One region of the Streptomyces phaeolivaceus genome, then DNA from elsewhere that is predicted to be linked to it. Evidence: riboswitches for the same ligand, from Rfam matches in the RefSeq annotation. Region 1 holds a riboswitch; each other region holds the start of a gene.
What was found. Region 1 has a riboswitch for cyclic di-AMP ahead of F9278_RS18960 (transglycosylase family protein). Riboswitches for the same ligand answer to the same signal wherever they lie in the genome.
Positions count from the first base shown of each region.

Region 2: it holds a riboswitch for cyclic di-AMP, as region 1 does, so the genes downstream of both, F9278_RS36825 (M23 family metallopeptidase) here and F9278_RS18960 (transglycosylase family protein) in region 1, are expected to answer to the same signal.
Region 3: it holds a riboswitch for cyclic di-AMP, as region 1 does, so the genes downstream of both, F9278_RS22355 (M23 family metallopeptidase) here and F9278_RS18960 (transglycosylase family protein) in region 1, are expected to answer to the same signal.
Region 4: it holds a riboswitch for cyclic di-AMP, as region 1 does, so the genes downstream of both, F9278_RS40835 (M23 family metallopeptidase) here and F9278_RS18960 (transglycosylase family protein) in region 1, are expected to answer to the same signal.

Region 1 covers NZ_CP045096.1:4,054,287-4,058,136, reverse strand. Annotated here, with positions in the region: gene F9278_RS18970 (cytochrome P450 family protein) at 1-8, shown strand, start outside; gene F9278_RS18965 (LysM peptidoglycan-binding domain-containing protein) at 135-1,214, shown strand; cyclic di-AMP (ydaO/yuaA leader) riboswitch at 1,397-1,577, shown strand; gene F9278_RS18960 (transglycosylase family protein) at 1,582-2,301, shown strand; gene eno (phosphopyruvate hydratase) at 2,715-3,850, shown strand, end outside.
Region 2 covers NZ_CP045096.1:8,005,834-8,009,683, forward strand. Annotated here, with positions in the region: gene F9278_RS36820 (M16 family metallopeptidase) at 1-705, shown strand, start outside; cyclic di-AMP (ydaO/yuaA leader) riboswitch at 931-1,104, shown strand; gene F9278_RS36825 (M23 family metallopeptidase) at 1,117-1,905, shown strand; gene F9278_RS36830 (GntR family transcriptional regulator) at 2,106-2,810, shown strand; gene F9278_RS36835 (HPr family phosphocarrier protein) at 2,992-3,273, opposite strand; gene F9278_RS36845 (bifunctional acetate--CoA ligase family protein/GNAT family N-acetyltransferase) at 3,485-3,850, shown strand, end outside.
Region 3 covers NZ_CP045096.1:4,760,308-4,764,157, reverse strand. Annotated here, with positions in the region: gene F9278_RS22360 (PP2C family protein-serine/threonine phosphatase) at 55-1,185, shown strand; cyclic di-AMP (ydaO/yuaA leader) riboswitch at 1,495-1,656, shown strand; gene F9278_RS22355 (M23 family metallopeptidase) at 1,667-2,734, shown strand; gene F9278_RS22350 (aldo/keto reductase) at 2,974-3,850, shown strand, end outside.
Region 4 covers NZ_CP045096.1:8,956,287-8,960,136, forward strand. Annotated here, with positions in the region: gene F9278_RS40830 (alpha-galactosidase) at 1-1,741, shown strand, start outside; cyclic di-AMP (ydaO/yuaA leader) riboswitch at 2,043-2,201, shown strand; gene F9278_RS40835 (M23 family metallopeptidase) at 2,206-3,219, shown strand; gene F9278_RS40840 (rhamnogalacturonan lyase family protein) at 3,400-3,850, shown strand, end outside.

The DNA of each region.
Region 1 (3,850 bases):
GTCTGTGATCTTCACGTGATCTACGCTGCATTAACTTGTGACAACTGATCGACTGCGGCTACGTTCACACGTCAGTGCGAAGGGGTCACCACATCCTTCACACCGGTCACTGCTGTCGTGTGAAAGGCAACCGCATGCTCTCCGGGAACGGTCGTCACCGTCGCCCCCGCCAGGCTCCGGCCCTCCTCGTCGCCGCCGGAGTGACCGGCTCGGTCATCGCGATCCCGCTCCTCGGCGCCACCGGCGCGAGCGCGGCCGACGGAACCACCTGGGACCAGGTGGCGGACTGCGAGAGCGGCGGTTCGTGGAGCGCGGACACCGGGAACGGGCGCTACGGCGGCCTCCAGTTGACCCAGGAGAACTGGAACGACTACGGCGGCCTCGACTACGCGACGACCGCCGACCAGGCCAGCCGTTCGCAGCAGATCGCGGTAGCCGAGAAGGTCCTCGCCGACCAGGGCGTCGGCGTCTGGTCCACCTGCGGACTGCTCCACAACCTCGGCGGCGACTCCGGTTCCGCCGACGTGGACACGGGCGTCACGGACGACTCGACGAATTCACGCGATTCATCCAGTTCGTCTGATTCCTCCGGTTCATCCAAATCATCCGGTTCGGCCGATGGGGGCGACTCAAGCGGATCGAGCGGCTCAAGCGGCTCGGGCAACTCGAACGATTCGGCGAAGTCGGGTGATTCGGATGATTCCGCCGAACCCGGTACGTCGAGCGACTCGCCCTCCGAGGACTTCGACGGTTCCGCGAAGGCCGAGACCGGCACCGGCTCGGACGGCTCCACGGACTCCGAGAGCACCGAATCGGACAAGTCGCCACAGTCCGACAGCTCTTCGGTCGCCGAGGGCGGCGAGGACGGCGAGGACGGCGAAGGCGGCACCGGCCGTCACCGCGGCGCCAGCGCCGACGAGAGCGCCGGCGCCGAGGCCGGTGCCGGCGAGGGCGCGGCCGACGACTCCCGCGCCACCGACTCCGCGCCCTCCGGCCGTCACGCCTCCCGTGGCGGCGACACGGCGCGCGAGGGCGCGGACGGCGCGTACACCGTCCAGGTCGGCGACAGCCTGACGGGCATCGTGAACTCGCTCGGCCTGGACGGCGGGTGGCGCGGGCTGTACGCGGAGAACCGGGACACGGTCGGAACTGACCCGGACCTTATCCTTCCCGGTCAGACCCTCGAAGTCGGTGCCGAAACGGGCGAAAAGTAGCGGCAGTTCGGGTCATGGTTCGCCCTTGAATGCCCGTTTTGATCTATGTGGGAGATGAATCACAGACCCCCTGATCGTCTTTGAAATCCGGCGAATCACATGCCTACGGTCGTGACCGCTCGCCACAGCGGGCCCCTGCGGTCGGTACGCCGAATCCTGCCAACGGCCGCAAGGAACAGTCGTCGCGTCAAGCGCCGTAGGCAGGAGCGGGGGACCCAAGGTAAGTGCCGCGCCCAGCGATTCACGCTGGACCGGCTCGGGGTGAAGCCGCGTGACGTGAGCCGAGAGGTGAGCGTGCGCGGCCGGGCAACTCAACCGGCCCGAACCCGACAGCTCACCTCGCAGGCGTCGGTGAGGGGATCACTCCATGCTGTTTTCCAGCAAGGGCAAGCACCGTCGCCCGTCCAAGGCCGCTCGCGCCATCGCCGTCGCCGGTGTCACCGGCGCCGCCGCCATCGCCGCCCCGCTGATGGTCGCCGGCAGCGCCTCCGCCGCCACCGCCTCCGAGTGGGACACCGTCGCCCAGTGCGAGTCCGGCGGCAACTGGTCCATCAACACCGGCAACGGCTACTACGGCGGCCTGCAGTTCTCCGCCTCCACGTGGGCCGCCTACGGCGGTACGCAGTACGCCTCCACCGCCGACCAGGCGAGCAAGGCCCAGCAGATCGCGATAGCCGAGAAGGTCCTCGCGGGCCAGGGCAAGGGTGCCTGGCCGGTCTGCGGCACCGGCCTGTCCAGCGCCTCGTACGACGGCGCCGCCGCCTCCAGCGGCAACTCGGACTCCGGCTCCTCCGCGCAGCAGAACACCCAGCAGAACACCCAGCAGAACTCGCGGGAGAGCACCAAGAAGAGCACCGAGGACACTCGCGCCTCCCGCTCCTCCGAGCGCGCCACCGTCGAGACCCCGACCGGCAAGAAGGTCAAGAAGGGCGACGGCGAGTACAAGGTCGTCAAGGGCGACACCCTCAGCGCCATCGCCGAGAAGAAGAACGTCAAGGGTGGCTGGGAGAAGCTCTTCGAGCTGAACAAGGACATCATCGACGACGCCGACTTCATCTACCCGGGCCAGCAGCTCCACCTGAGCTGACCCGTCGTGGCCCGTGAGGGGGGGGCCGGCAGGGCCGAAAAATCTGGCCGCTCCCCAGCTGAACCACAGCCCGCTCACATCCGTGTCCTCCATAGTGAAGACCTCGTGAGGGCCGTCCCCCCGTCCCCACGGGCTCCCCGCCCCGGTGCGCATTCCCCCGTACGCACCGGGGCGGGGCTTTTTCCTGCCCGCCTCCCGGGCCTCTCCCTCTCCCTCTCCCTCTCCCTCTTTCTGCCCTCTCCCTCTTTCTGTTCACTTTCTCGCCCACCCCCCTTTGTTCCGAGCTGAAACAATAGGTACCGTCTGTCTGTCCACGGGACGGTCGGTCGGCTGCCGACGGCCCGGGGGCGGTTAGGCTCTAGTCGCAAGGCCCAAGCGGCCCCGCACAACCAGCGTCACATCCCATGAAGGAGATGCTCGTGCCGTCCATCGACGTCGTCGTAGCCCGGGAAATCCTCGACTCGCGAGGCAACCCCACCGTCGAGGTCGAGGTCGGCCTCGACGACGGCAGCACGGGTCGTGCCGCCGTTCCGTCCGGCGCCTCCACCGGCGCCTTCGAGGCCATCGAGCTGCGCGACGGTGACCCCAACCGCTACCTCGGCAAGGGTGTCGAGAAGGCCGTCCTCGCCGTCATCGAGCAGATCGGCCCGGAGCTGGTCGGCTACGACGCCACCGAGCAGCGCCTCATCGACCAGGCCATGTTCGACCTGGACGCCACCGACAACAAGGGCTCCCTCGGCGCCAACGCCATCCTCGGCGTCTCCCTCGCCGTCGCCCACGCCGCCTCCGAGGCGTCCGACCTGCCGCTGTTCCGCTACCTCGGTGGCCCGAACGCGCACCTGCTGCCCGTCCCGATGATGAACATCCTCAACGGCGGATCCCACGCGGACTCCAACGTCGACATCCAGGAGTTCATGATCGCCCCGATCGGCGCGGAGTCCTTCTCCGAGGCCCTGCGCTGGGGCGCCGAGGTCTACCACACCCTCAAGAAGGTGCTGAAGACCAAGGGCCTGTCCACCGGCCTCGGCGACGAGGGCGGCTTCGCCCCGAACCTGGAGTCCAACCGCGCCGCGCTCGACCTCATCATCGAGGCCATCAAGCAGGCCGGTTACGTCCCCGGTGAGCAGATCGCGCTCGCGCTCGACGTCGCCGCGTCCGAGTTCTACAAGGACGGCAAGTACGAGTTCGAGGGCAAGTCCCGCTCGGCCGCCGAGATGACGGAGTACTACGAGGAGCTGGTCTCCGCGTACCCGCTCGTCTCCATCGAGGACCCGCTGTACGAGGACGACTGGGCCGGCTGGAACGTCATCACCCAGAAGCTGGGCGACAAGGTCCAGATCGTCGGCGACGACCTCTTCGTCACCAACCCCGAGCGCCTCGCCCGCGGCATCGAGGAGGGCTCGGCCAACGCCCTGCTCGTCAAGGTCAACCAGATCGGCTCGCTGACCGAGACCCTGGACGCCGTCGAGATGGCCCAGCGCAACGGCTTCAAGTGCATGATGTCCCACCGCTCCGGCGAGACCGAGGACGTCACCATCGCCGACCTCGC
Region 2 (3,850 bases), 4.0 Mb from region 1:
ACCCTGGGCGCCTGGACGGGCTCCCCGGCCAAGCCGAGCGTCGTGCCGTCGGTGAGCGCCGACGACACCGGGCGTGTGATCATCGTGGACCGTCCCGGCTCCGTGCAGACCCAGTTGCTCATCGGCCGGGTGGGCGCCGACCGGCACGACCGTGTGTGGCCGGCCCAGGTGCTCGGCACCTACTGCCTCGGCGGCACCCTCACCTCCCGGCTGGACCGCGTCCTGCGCGAGGAGAAGGGCTACACCTACGGGGTGCGCGCGTTCGGCCAGGTGCTGCGCTCGGCGTCCGACGGCTCCGGTGTCGCGATGCTCGCCATCAGCGGCTCGGTGGACACCCCGAACACCGGTCCGGCGCTGGACGATCTGTGGACGGTTCTGCGCACGCTGGCGGCCGAGGGCCTGACCGACGCCGAACGCGATGTCGCCGTACAGAACCTGGTGGGGGTCGCCCCCCTCAAGTTCGAGACGGCCGCGGCCGTGGCGGGCACGCTGGCCGACCAGGTCGAGCAGTACCTGCCGGACGACTACCAGTCGACGCTGTACCGCCAACTCGCCGCGACCGGCACCGTGGAGGCCACCGCCGCCGCCGTGAGCGCCTTCCCGGTGGACCGTCTGGTGACCGTCCTCGTCGGGGACGCCGCGCAGATCGAGGAGCCGGTCAGGGCCCTCGGAATCGGTGAAGTCACGGTCGTACCGGCCGAGTAGAAGCCGAGCGGAGGCCGAGGAGAAACCGGACAGAAGGACGCGTGTCCGTGGGGCCCTGGTGACTGAAGAGTCACCAGGGCCCTTGTTTGTCCGTATTGATGGCGGAGGTTGTGTGTCTGACCTGTGGCGTACTTAACAAATCCTGTGATCCGTTTGTTATTTCGAAGACGACGCACTTAGCGTCAGTCCGGCTGTTCGTCAGAAGTTCGCCGCAGCCGCGGCACCGGACAGTCATCGCCGAGTCCCCGCATGGCGCGAGCCAGGGGAGCCGGGGACCCACCGAAGTCCCTGGGGTGAATCGGGTGCCCTTCGCGAGCGACGCGAAACGGGGGGCAGCCGTAGGAGACCTTCCTGCTCCGAACCCGTCAGCTAACCCGGTAGGCGAGAGGGAAGGAAAGGACCAGCCACTTCATGGCGTTCACCCGCGCCCCCGGGAAGCACCGCCGTCCCGGCCGTGTGCAGCGCACGACCACGAGGAACGTGGGCGTAGCCGCTCTCACCACCACCGGTGTCATCGGCACCCTGGCCGCTCCCGCGCTCGCCGCGGAGGAGCCCGCAGTCGAGCAGACCGGCCTGAACCAGATCATCGTCCTCGGCGACACGGTCGCCGACCAGGTCGACGCCCAGGCCGTCGCGCAGCAGCAGGCCGCCGAGGTGGCCGCGGTCAAGAAGAAGGCGCAGGAGGAGGCCCGCAAGGCCGCCGCCGAGAAGGCCGAGCAGGAACGTGCCGCCGCCAAGGAGCGCGAGGAGATCAAGGCCCGTGCCGCCCGCGCGGCCGAGCGCGAGCGCCTCAACGCCTATGTCGCCCCCATCAGCGGCTCCTACATCTCCACCGGCTACAAGGCCGGCGGTGCCGTCTGGTCCTCCGGCAGCCACACCGGCGTCGACTTCCACGCCGCGTCCGGCACCACCGTCCTCGCGGTCGGCGCCGGCACCGTCGTCGAGGCGGGCTGGGGCGGGGCGTACGGCAACAACATCGTCATCAAGATGAACGACGGCACGTACACCCAGTACGGCCACCTGTCGTCCATCGGCGTCTCCGTCGGTCAGACCGTCACCCCCGGCCAGCAGATCGGCCTCTCCGGGGCGACCGGCAACGTCACCGGCCCCCATCTGCACTTCGAGGCCCGGACGACGGCCGAGTACGGCTCGGACATCGACCCCGTCGCGTACTTGCGCTCGCACGGCGTGAACGTCTGACGGACCCACCGCTTCCCAGGAGGCCCCGGCTCACCGAGCCGGGGCTTTCCCTGTTGTGCGAACCTCTTGTGACGCACCTCCTGTCCAAAAAATATCCCTGGATTCCGGTCCGCCATCGGAAATTCCGGCTCACTGCAATAGAGTCGCTGGAACACACGTCAATCATCGACGTTTCACGGGGATTAAGGCGGAGGTCGGTCATGCGTATTCCGGCGCACTCGGTATGCACGGCGATCCGTGATGACATCGTCGCGGGTGTCTACGAGCGCGGCAGCCGTCTCACCGAGGAACTGCTCGCCCGCCGCTACGGCGTCAGCCGGGTCCCCGTGCGCGAGGCGCTGCGCACCCTGGAGGCCGAGGGGTTCGTGGTGACCCGGCGGCACGCGGGCGCGTGCGTCGCCGAGCCGACCGAGCAGGAGGCCGCCGACCTGCTGGAGATGCGCATGCTGCTGGAGCCGCTGGGCGCCGCCCGCGCCGCCCAGCGGCGCACCGAGGCGCACCTCAAGGTGTTGCGCGGCCTGGTCAGACTGGGCCAGGAGCGGGCCAGGAGGGGCACCAGCGAGGATCTGCGCTCCCTGGGCGGCTGGTTCCACGAGACGCTCGCACAGGCGTCCGGCAGCCCCGCCCTGACCTCGACACTCGCCCAGCTGCGGCACAAGATCGCCTGGATGTACGCGGTCGAGGCGCCTGCCAACCCCGTGGAGTCCTGGGCGGAGCACGGCGGCATCGTGGACGCCGTCGCGCGCGGCGACAGCGACCGGGCCCGGACCATCACGTCCGTGCACACCGAGCGCGCCACCGCCGCGCACCGGCTCCGATTTCCGGGCGGGGCCGCCGGGGCGGAGCGCGCCGACCGTGTGAGGACTTCGCAACACCCCGTAAACACACCGAGTCTGCGGCATTAACACGGGAGCCGTATACAAAGAGGGAAGAATTCCGTGGGGCATTTTTTCGGCTGCCCGCAGAACGGAAAAAGGACGTAAATGCGAAGGGCCCGCCCGATAAATCGGACGAGCCCTTCGTCATGTGTGCGGGTGGTGCGTGCGGGCAGCCTTTCAGGCCTTTCCGCTTCGGTTGCCCGGTCGCTCAGACCGTCTCGGGGAGTTCTTCGAGCCCCTCGGCGACGAGCTTCGCCAGACGGTCGAGCGCGACGTCCGCGCCCTCGGCGTCGGAGGCGAGCACGATCTCCTCGCCGCCCTGGGCGCCGAGGCCCAGGACCGCCAGCATGGAGGCGGCGTTGACGGGGTTCCCGTCGGCCTTGGCGATCGTCACGGGGATACCGGAGGCCGTGGTGGCCCGGACGAAGATGGATGCGGGGCGGGCGTGGAGGCCCTCGGCCCAGCCGACGTTGACGCGGCGCTCAGCCATGTTGATGCTGCCCTTCAGGTGTGTCGGGTGTTGCAGAGAGGTCTAGACCGGGTTGTCTAGACCAGTTTCCCATATGGGGCGACGTACCGGAACGGGCCCACGGCCTGACCACGAACCGGCTGTCGCGCTTGTGTTGTGCTCGTCCTGCCTCTGTCGTGCCTCCCCAGGCTGCCCCGCGCCGCATGCGTACGCGAGCCGTACTCTGGGGCCCATGCAGACCTCGTCGGACCGGCACGAGTACCCCGCCCACTGGGAGGCCGACGTGGTGCTGCGCGACGGCGGCACCGCACGCATCAGGCCCATCACGGTCGATGACGCCGAGCGTCTTGTCAGCTTCTATGAGCAGGTCTCGGACGAGTCGAAGTACTACCGCTTCTTCGCGCCCTACCCTCGCCTGTCCGCCAAGGACGTCCACCGCTTCACTCACCACGACTTCGTGGACCGGGTGGGGCTCGCCGCCACGGTGGGCGGCGAGTTCATCGCCACCGTACGCTACGACCGCATCGGCGCCGACGGGATGGCCGCCTCCGCCCCCGCCGACGAGGCCGAGGTCGCCTTCCTCGTGCAGGACGCCCAC
Region 3 (3,850 bases), 710 kb from region 1:
CCCACTCGGCCCCGCCGAGTAGCCCGGTTCCCGGCCGCCGGAAACCCTGTATCCGTGGGGCAGCGAGAGGGCGCGGAGGGCGTGAGGGAGCCGGGCGGGTGGCGGTTCTCGTACGCCCGTGCGCTCGTCCGCGTCGTCCCCGCACTGCTGATCGCCATCGGCCTCTTCTACGACCACTTCACCCCGAGCGAGTTCACGGCGGTCCCCTTCTTCACCGCCGCGCCCCTGGTGGCGGCCCCGCTCTTCTCGCTGCACGGCACGGTGATCACCGGCGTCGTCTCGGTCGCCGGCATCACCGCCGTACGGATCGTCTACGACGACGCGGGCCATGTGGACGCGATCACCGAGATCGCCACGGTGGCCACCGTCGCCGTACTGGCCGTACTGATCAACCGTCTCGTCCGCCGCAGCGACGCCCGGCTCGCGACCGCCCGGGAGATCGCCGAGGCGGCGCAGCGGGCCGTACTGCCGGTGCCGCAGGAGCGGATCGGCGGGCTGGAGATCGCCGCGCGGTACGAGGCGGCGCAGGCCGGGGCGTCGATCGGGGGCGATCTGTACGCGGTGCAGGACTCGCCCCACGGCGTACGGCTGGTCGTCGGCGATGTGCGCGGCAAGGGGCTGGGGGCGGTGTCGGCGGTGGCGGTGCTGATCGGCGCGTTCCGGGAGGCGGCCGAACAGGAGTCGACGCTCGAGGCGGTGGCCCAGCGGCTGGAACGGGCACTGGCCCGCGAGAGCACCCGGCGGGAGGCCGCGCGCCGGGACGCGGCGGTGAAGTACGAGGGGTTCGTGACGGCCGTACTGGCGGAGTTCCCGCACGGCGCCGGCCGCGCCCGGATCGTCAACCGGGGCCATCCGTCCCCCCTGCTGCTGTACGCCGACGGCACCCTGCGCACCCTGGACGCCCCGCGGCCCGCGCTCCCGCTGGGCATGCAGGACCTGGCCACCTGGCCCGACCGCGCGGAGGAGACCGACTTCCCGCCCGGCGCCACGCTGCTCTTCCACACCGACGGCCTCTCCGAGGCGAGGGACGCGCGAGGTGTCTTCTACGACCCGGCCGCCCGCCTGTCCGGCCGCGCCTTCTCCACCCCGGACGCCCTGCTGACGACCCTGGCGGAGGAGGTGCGCCGGCACACGGGCGGCCGTACGACGGACGACATGGCCCTCTTGGTGGTCCACCGCCCCTGACACACACGTCCCTCCGCACACCCGCCCCCGCACACACGTCTCTCACGTCTCTCACATCTCGCGCCTCCCATCTGTTCGATGTCACCGAGCGTGCCCGTCCGACCGTCCTGCGTATAACAACTGACGTACCGTCAGGACAACTGTTACTCGTGAGTCAATGCCAACTCGCCCGTTTTCGGCCCCTCATGACCCGTAAAGTCCAGCGCGAAAGCCGGAACGATCATTCGGAACAGCTTGGAATGGAGCACTCGTGTCTATTAACGTTCGATAACGCAGCGCGGTCGTCCCAGCCGTCACAAGAGACGGCTCCGTGCTCACGCGCCGAATCCCGCAAGGGAACCGGGGAACCACCACCCTGGGGTGAATCGCACGGAAACCGCCGTGGCAGTACGCACGTCCGGTTTACGCGCGTAGGAGACCTTCCTGCTCCGAACCCGTCAGCTAACCCGGTAGGCGAGGAGGAAGGAAGGAGTACGCCCACGTGGCGTCGAACCGGTCCGCGACCGAAGCCCCGTTCGTGCCGACCCAACGCGAAGGCGAGAGCCAGACGTTCGGTTACGGCAGCTACAGCAGCGACAACGAGGGCCCCTGGCAGGAGTGGAATCCCAGCGAGGACACCCTGCGTCCCGTTCGCGGCCGGCACCGTGTCGCCAAGCCGCGCGGCGTACTCGCCCGTGGCGGACTGGCCCGCAGCTCCACGGTTCTCGGCGTCGGTGTCATAGCCGCCGTCAGCGGAGCCGGTATGGCGAGCGCGCAGTCCGGCAAGGCCCCGGTCTCCATCTCGATGCCCGACATGCCGAACGTCGGCTCGGTCTTCGAGGACGAGCCCGAGGCCGAGACGCCGGAGCCCGAGGCCTCCACCTCCCCGCTCAGCAACGCCGGTCTGATCGCCACCGACACCGCCCAGGGCACGGCGGACGCCGGTGAGGCGCTGCGCGCCCGGATCATCGCGCAGGCCGAGTCCCAGCAGGACGCGTTCGACAAGGCCGCCGCCGAGGCCGCCCAGACCGCCGCCGCGGACAAGGCCGCCGAGCAGGCCGCCAAGGAGAAGAAGGAAGCCGAGGCCAAGGAGGCCGCCGCCGAGAAGAAGGCGGCCGAGGAGGCGGAGAAGAAGAAGGAAGCTGAACGCATCGCGGCCCTCGCGGGCCAGTTCACGCTTCCCACCTCCTCCTACACCCTCACCTCCACCTTCGGCCAGGCGGGCCCGTACTGGTCCTCCGGCTACCACACCGGCCTGGACTTCGCGGCCCCCACCGGCACCCTGATCAAGGCCGTCGGCAGCGGCACGATCACGCAGGCCGGCTACGAGGGCTCGTACGGCTACAAGACCGTCCTCACCCTCGATGACGGCACCGAGATCTGGTACGCCCACCAGTCCTCCATCGGCGTTAGCGTCGGCCAGAAGGTCACCACCGGCGACGTCATCGGCCGCGTGGGCGCCACCGGCAACGTCACCGGCGCCCATCTCCACATGGAGGTCCACCCCGGCGGCTCGGCCAGCGGCATCGACCCGGCGGCCTGGCTCCGCAGCAAGGGCGTCACCCCGTAGGACCACCCCCGCTCCCCGGAGCACAACAACAACGACGCCGCGCGGGCCACGGGCCTACGCGGCGTTCGCCATGCCGGGGCGAGACGGGACGGTAAGAGGACGAGGCACCCCTCCCCCTCCCCCTCCCCCTCCCCCTCTCCCCCTCTCTCCCCCCCTCTCTCCCCTTCTCTCTCCTCCCTTCACGTGCTGTTCATGGTGGGGCGGAATGCGAGGGTCCGGGCCGGGGGTTGACGCCCTACATGACTTCTCTTCGCAAGCTGGGCACGTCCGACATCGAGGTCTTCCCGCTCTCCCTCGGGGGCAACGTCTTCGGCTGGACGGCGGACGAGGCACAGTCCTTCGCCGTCCTCGACGCCTACAAGGCGGCCGGGGGCAACTTCGTCGACACGGCCGACGCCTACTCGGCGTGGGTGGAGGGCAACGAGGGCGGTGAGTCCGAGCGGATCATCGGCAAGTGGGTCAAGGCTCGCGGCAACCGCGCCGACGTGGTCATCGCGACCAAGGTGAGCCAGCACCCCGAGTACCCGGGCCTGACGGCGGCCAACATCAAGGCCGCGGCCGACGCCTCCCTCGCCCGCCTCGGCACGGACTACATCGACCTCTACTACACCCACTTCGACCAGCCCGAGGTGCCCGTCGAGGAGATCATCACCGCCCTCGACGAGCTGGTGAAGGCCGGCAAGGTCCGCGCGATAGCCGCGTCCAACATCACCCCCGAGCGCCTGAAGGCCTCCCTGGACTTCTCGGCCGCCGAGGGCCTGGCCCGCTATGTCGCCCTCCAGCCCCACTACAACCTGGTCTCCCGCGACACCTACGAGGGCGCCCTCCAGACCGTCGCCGCCGACGCGGGCCTCTCCGCCGTCCCGTACTTCGGCCTGGCCAAGGGCTTCCTCACGGGCAAGTACCGCCCCGGCACGACCGTCGACAGCCCCCGGGCGGCGGGCGCGGGTGCCTACCTCGAAACGCCGACCGGTACGCGGGTCCTCGCCGCGCTCGACGAGATCGCCGAGGCCCGGGGTGCCGCCCACGCGACCGTGGCGCTGGCCTGGCTCGCCGCCCAGCCGACCGTCGCCGCCCCCATCGCCTCCGCCCGCACCCTCGACCAACTCCCGGCCC
Region 4 (3,850 bases), 4.9 Mb from region 1:
CGGACTCGCGATCACCCTGCATTACCGGATGCGCGACGACGTGGTCGAGCGCTGGGTGACCCTCGCCAACGAGGGCCCGGCGGTGGAGCTGCTGCGCGCCGACTCGGCGACCTGGACACTGCCGCCGCGCGCGGAGGAGTCCTGGCACCTCTCGCAGCTGCACGGCAGGTGGGCGGCCGAGTCCCGGCTCGTGCGCGGCGACCTCACCTACGGCGAGAAAGTCATCGGCAGCCGGCGCGGCCACACCGGGCACCAGCATCTGCCCTGGGTCGCCCTCGACACCGACGCCACCGAGGAGCGCGGCGAGGTCTACGGCTGCGCGCTGGGCTGGTCGGGGTCCTGGCGCATCGCGGTCGCCCAACTCCCGGACGCGCGCGTGCAGATCACCGGCGGCGCCGGCTACGACGAGTCCGGGCTGCTGCGGCTGGAGACGGGGGAGACGTTCACCACGCCCGTCTTCGCCGGCCTGTGGAGCGACGGCGGCTTCGGCGGGGCCAGCCGCGCCTGGCACGCCTACCAGCGGACGTACGTCATCCCGGACGCGGACCAGGACCGGCCGGTGCTCTTCAACTCCTGGGAGGCCACCGAGTTCGACATCTCCGAGGATCAGCAGGGGACGCTGGCGCGGGCGGCGGCGGCCATCGGGGTCGAGCTGTTCGTGGTGGACGACGGCTGGTTCGGGGCGCGTACGAGCGACCGGGCCGGGCTCGGCGACTGGGCGCCCAATCCGGACCGATTCCCGAAGGGGCTCAAGCCGCTCGCCGACTATGTGCACGCCCTCGGGATGCGGTTCGGCATCTGGGTCGAGCCGGAAATGGTCAACCCGGACAGTGAGCTGTACCGGGCGCACCCCGAATGGGCACAGTTCCAACCGGGACGAAAGCGGACGGAGCTGCGCAATCAGCTCGTTCTCAATCTCGCCCGCGAGGACGTTCAGGAATACCTCTGGGAGCGGTTGGACGCGCTTCTCTCCAGCGCGCCGATCGACTATGTGAAGTGGGACTTCAACCGTTGCTTCACCGATGCGGGCTGGCCCGGCGAGCCCTATCCGCAGAAGCTCTGGGTCGAGCATGTGCGCGCCTTCTACGCCCTGCTGGACCGGCTGCGGGCCGCGCATCCGGGGGTGGCGTTCGAGTCGTGCTCGGGCGGCGGCGGCCGGATCGATCTCGGGGTGATGGCGCGGACGGACCAGGTGTGGACGTCCGACAACACCGACCCGCTCGACCGGCTCGCCATCCAGCACGGCTTCAGCCAGATCCATCCGGCCCGGACCATGGCCGCCTGGGTCACCGACAGCCCGAACAACCAGCTCAACGGCCGGGTCAGCTCGCTGCGGTTCCGGTTCGTCAGCGCGATGGCAGGGGTGCTCGGCGTCGGCGGCGACCTCACCGAGTGGACCGAGGAGGAGCTGGCCGAGGCGCGCGGCTGGATCGAGCGGTACAAGGAGATCCGGCCGGTCGTGCAGCGCGGTGATCTCTACCGGCTGCGGCCCCCGACCGGCGGGCTGAGCGCCGTGCAGTACGTCCACGGCGACGAGGTGGTCGTCCTCGCCTGGCTCCAGGCCCAGCACTACGGCGAGCCGCCCGCCCCGCTCCGGCTGCGTGGACTCGACCCGGCGGGGACGTATGAATGCCGCGAAACGGGCGAAGTGCACCGGGGGGCGGTGCTGTTGCATCACGGGATGCGGACGGGGCTGCGCGGTGACTTCGATGCGGCAGTTATCCGCCTGTGTCGCACTTGAGTGATCTGTCCGTAATGCAGCTGTAATTCCAACAAGCCCTGGAATAAAGCCTACTGAGTCGTAGGTGCGTGAGTAGCGTCATATTCGTGACGTTCCGCTGTCGCCATGTTCACGTAATTCTTGGGCGTTTCCAGGGCGGTTGGAAATGCTCAGGACCGGTCTCTAACGGAGCGTGAGCGTGAATTCATGTAAGGCTCAGGGAGGAAGACGCACAGGAAGTCCCAATGGTTGTCTCTGTGGGCACAAGTCGCTTAAGTTCGGCGTCAATCCGGACGGACGCCCAATCCTGCCGCCGACCGGAGCCGCGTACCGACCCGATCCACGGCAGGAGCGGGGGACCCACAGGAATCACCGCCTGTTCCGGTCTCCGGAACGGCTAGGGGTAAAGCCGTGCGCAAGCACGGCCGGACATCTCCAGTCCGCACCCGACAGCTCACCTCGTAGGCGCCGGAGAGGAATTCGCCATGCCCGCGAAGGGTAAGCACCGCCGTCCGAAGTCCCAGCGTTTCACCCGATCGATAGCCGCCGCCGGGACCGGTGGCGCGGCGCTCGCGCTGCCGCTGATCGGAGCCGCGGGCGCCCATGCCGCGACCCCGACCGCCGCCGTCTCCGGGGTGTCCGAGAAGACGGACACCGTCGCCGCCGAGAAGGCCGCGGCACAGGCGGGCGCTCGGATCGAGCAGGCCGAGAAGGCCGCGCAGGCCGAGAAGACCGCCACCAAGAAGGCGGCGACCAAGACCTATTCGGTGAAGGTCGGCGACTACCTCGCGAAGATCGCGGACGAGCAGGACGTCGAGGGCGGCTGGAAGCAGCTGTACTCGGACAACCGTGAGGCGATCGGCTCCGACCCCTCGCTCATCCACCCGGGCCTCAAGCTCAGCATCGACGGCCGGGCGACCTCGGGCGGCTCGTCGCAGTCGTCGAAGCCGCAGCTGTCGCAGTCCTCCAAGGCCGCCGAGTCGTCCGAGTCGTCGCAGTCGTCGAAGTCGGCCGGGACCTCGAAGCAGGAGTCGAAGGACACCCAGGCGTCGACCTCCACGTCGACCGAGCAGTCCTCGTCGTCCAGCGGCTCCGGCTTCAGCGTGCCGATCCAGGGCGCCACCGTCGGCACCGCGTACAAGACCGCCGGCAGCATGTGGTCCAGCGGCTACCACACGGGCGTCGACTTCGTGGCCCCGACCGGGACCACCCTCAAGGCCGTCGGCGCGGGCACCGTCGTCTCCGCCGGCTGGGGCGGCGCGTACGGCAACCAGGTCGTCATCAAGCTCGCCGACGGCTACTACGCCCAGTACGCCCACCTCTCCTCGCTCTCGGTCTCCGCGGGCCAGTCCGTGACCGGCGGCCAGCAGATCGGCCTCTCCGGCGCGACCGGCAACGTCACCGGGCCGCACCTCCACTTCGAGATCCGCACCAGCCCCGACTACGGCTCGGACATCGACCCCCTGGCCTACCTCCGCTCGAAGGGCGTCAGCGTCTGACGGCACCCCCGCCCACCGCGCGCGGTGAAGGCCGGCTCCCGTGATCCGGGGCCGGCCTTCGGCGTTTCATGATCGCCGTGTTGCGGTCTTGTGGCATGGCTGATCAACATCTCGACACTTCCACGAGGCGCGGGAAGAGTGCTCGGCGTAAGCGCTTTCCACCTCGTCGAAGGAGTGTTGGTGCGTACCGCCCGACCCCGAAGAACCCGACCCCGAAGAACCGTCGTCCTCACCGCGACCGCCCTGCTCTTCTCCGCGCCCGCCGGCCATGCCGCCGAGGCACCGCGCAGGGTCGTGGAGAACCTGGACCGCGGCCTGGTCGCCGTGCCGTCCGGGGACGGGACCTTCCTCAGCTGGCGGCTGCTCGGCACGGAGTACGCCCGGTACGGCGACACCGTCGCGTTCAACGTGTACAAGGGCCGCAAGCGGCTGAACCGGGCGCCGATCACCCGGTCGACGACCTTCCAGGACGACAGCCGGGGCACGGGCGCGTACAGCGTGCGGGCCGTCGTCGACGGGCGGGAGGAGAAGCCGGGTCCGGGGTCGGGAGCGAGGCCGGGTCCGGGACCGGACTTCGGCAAGGGGTACGCCGAGATCCCGCTCGCCGCCGCCGACGGATACAGCGTGCAGC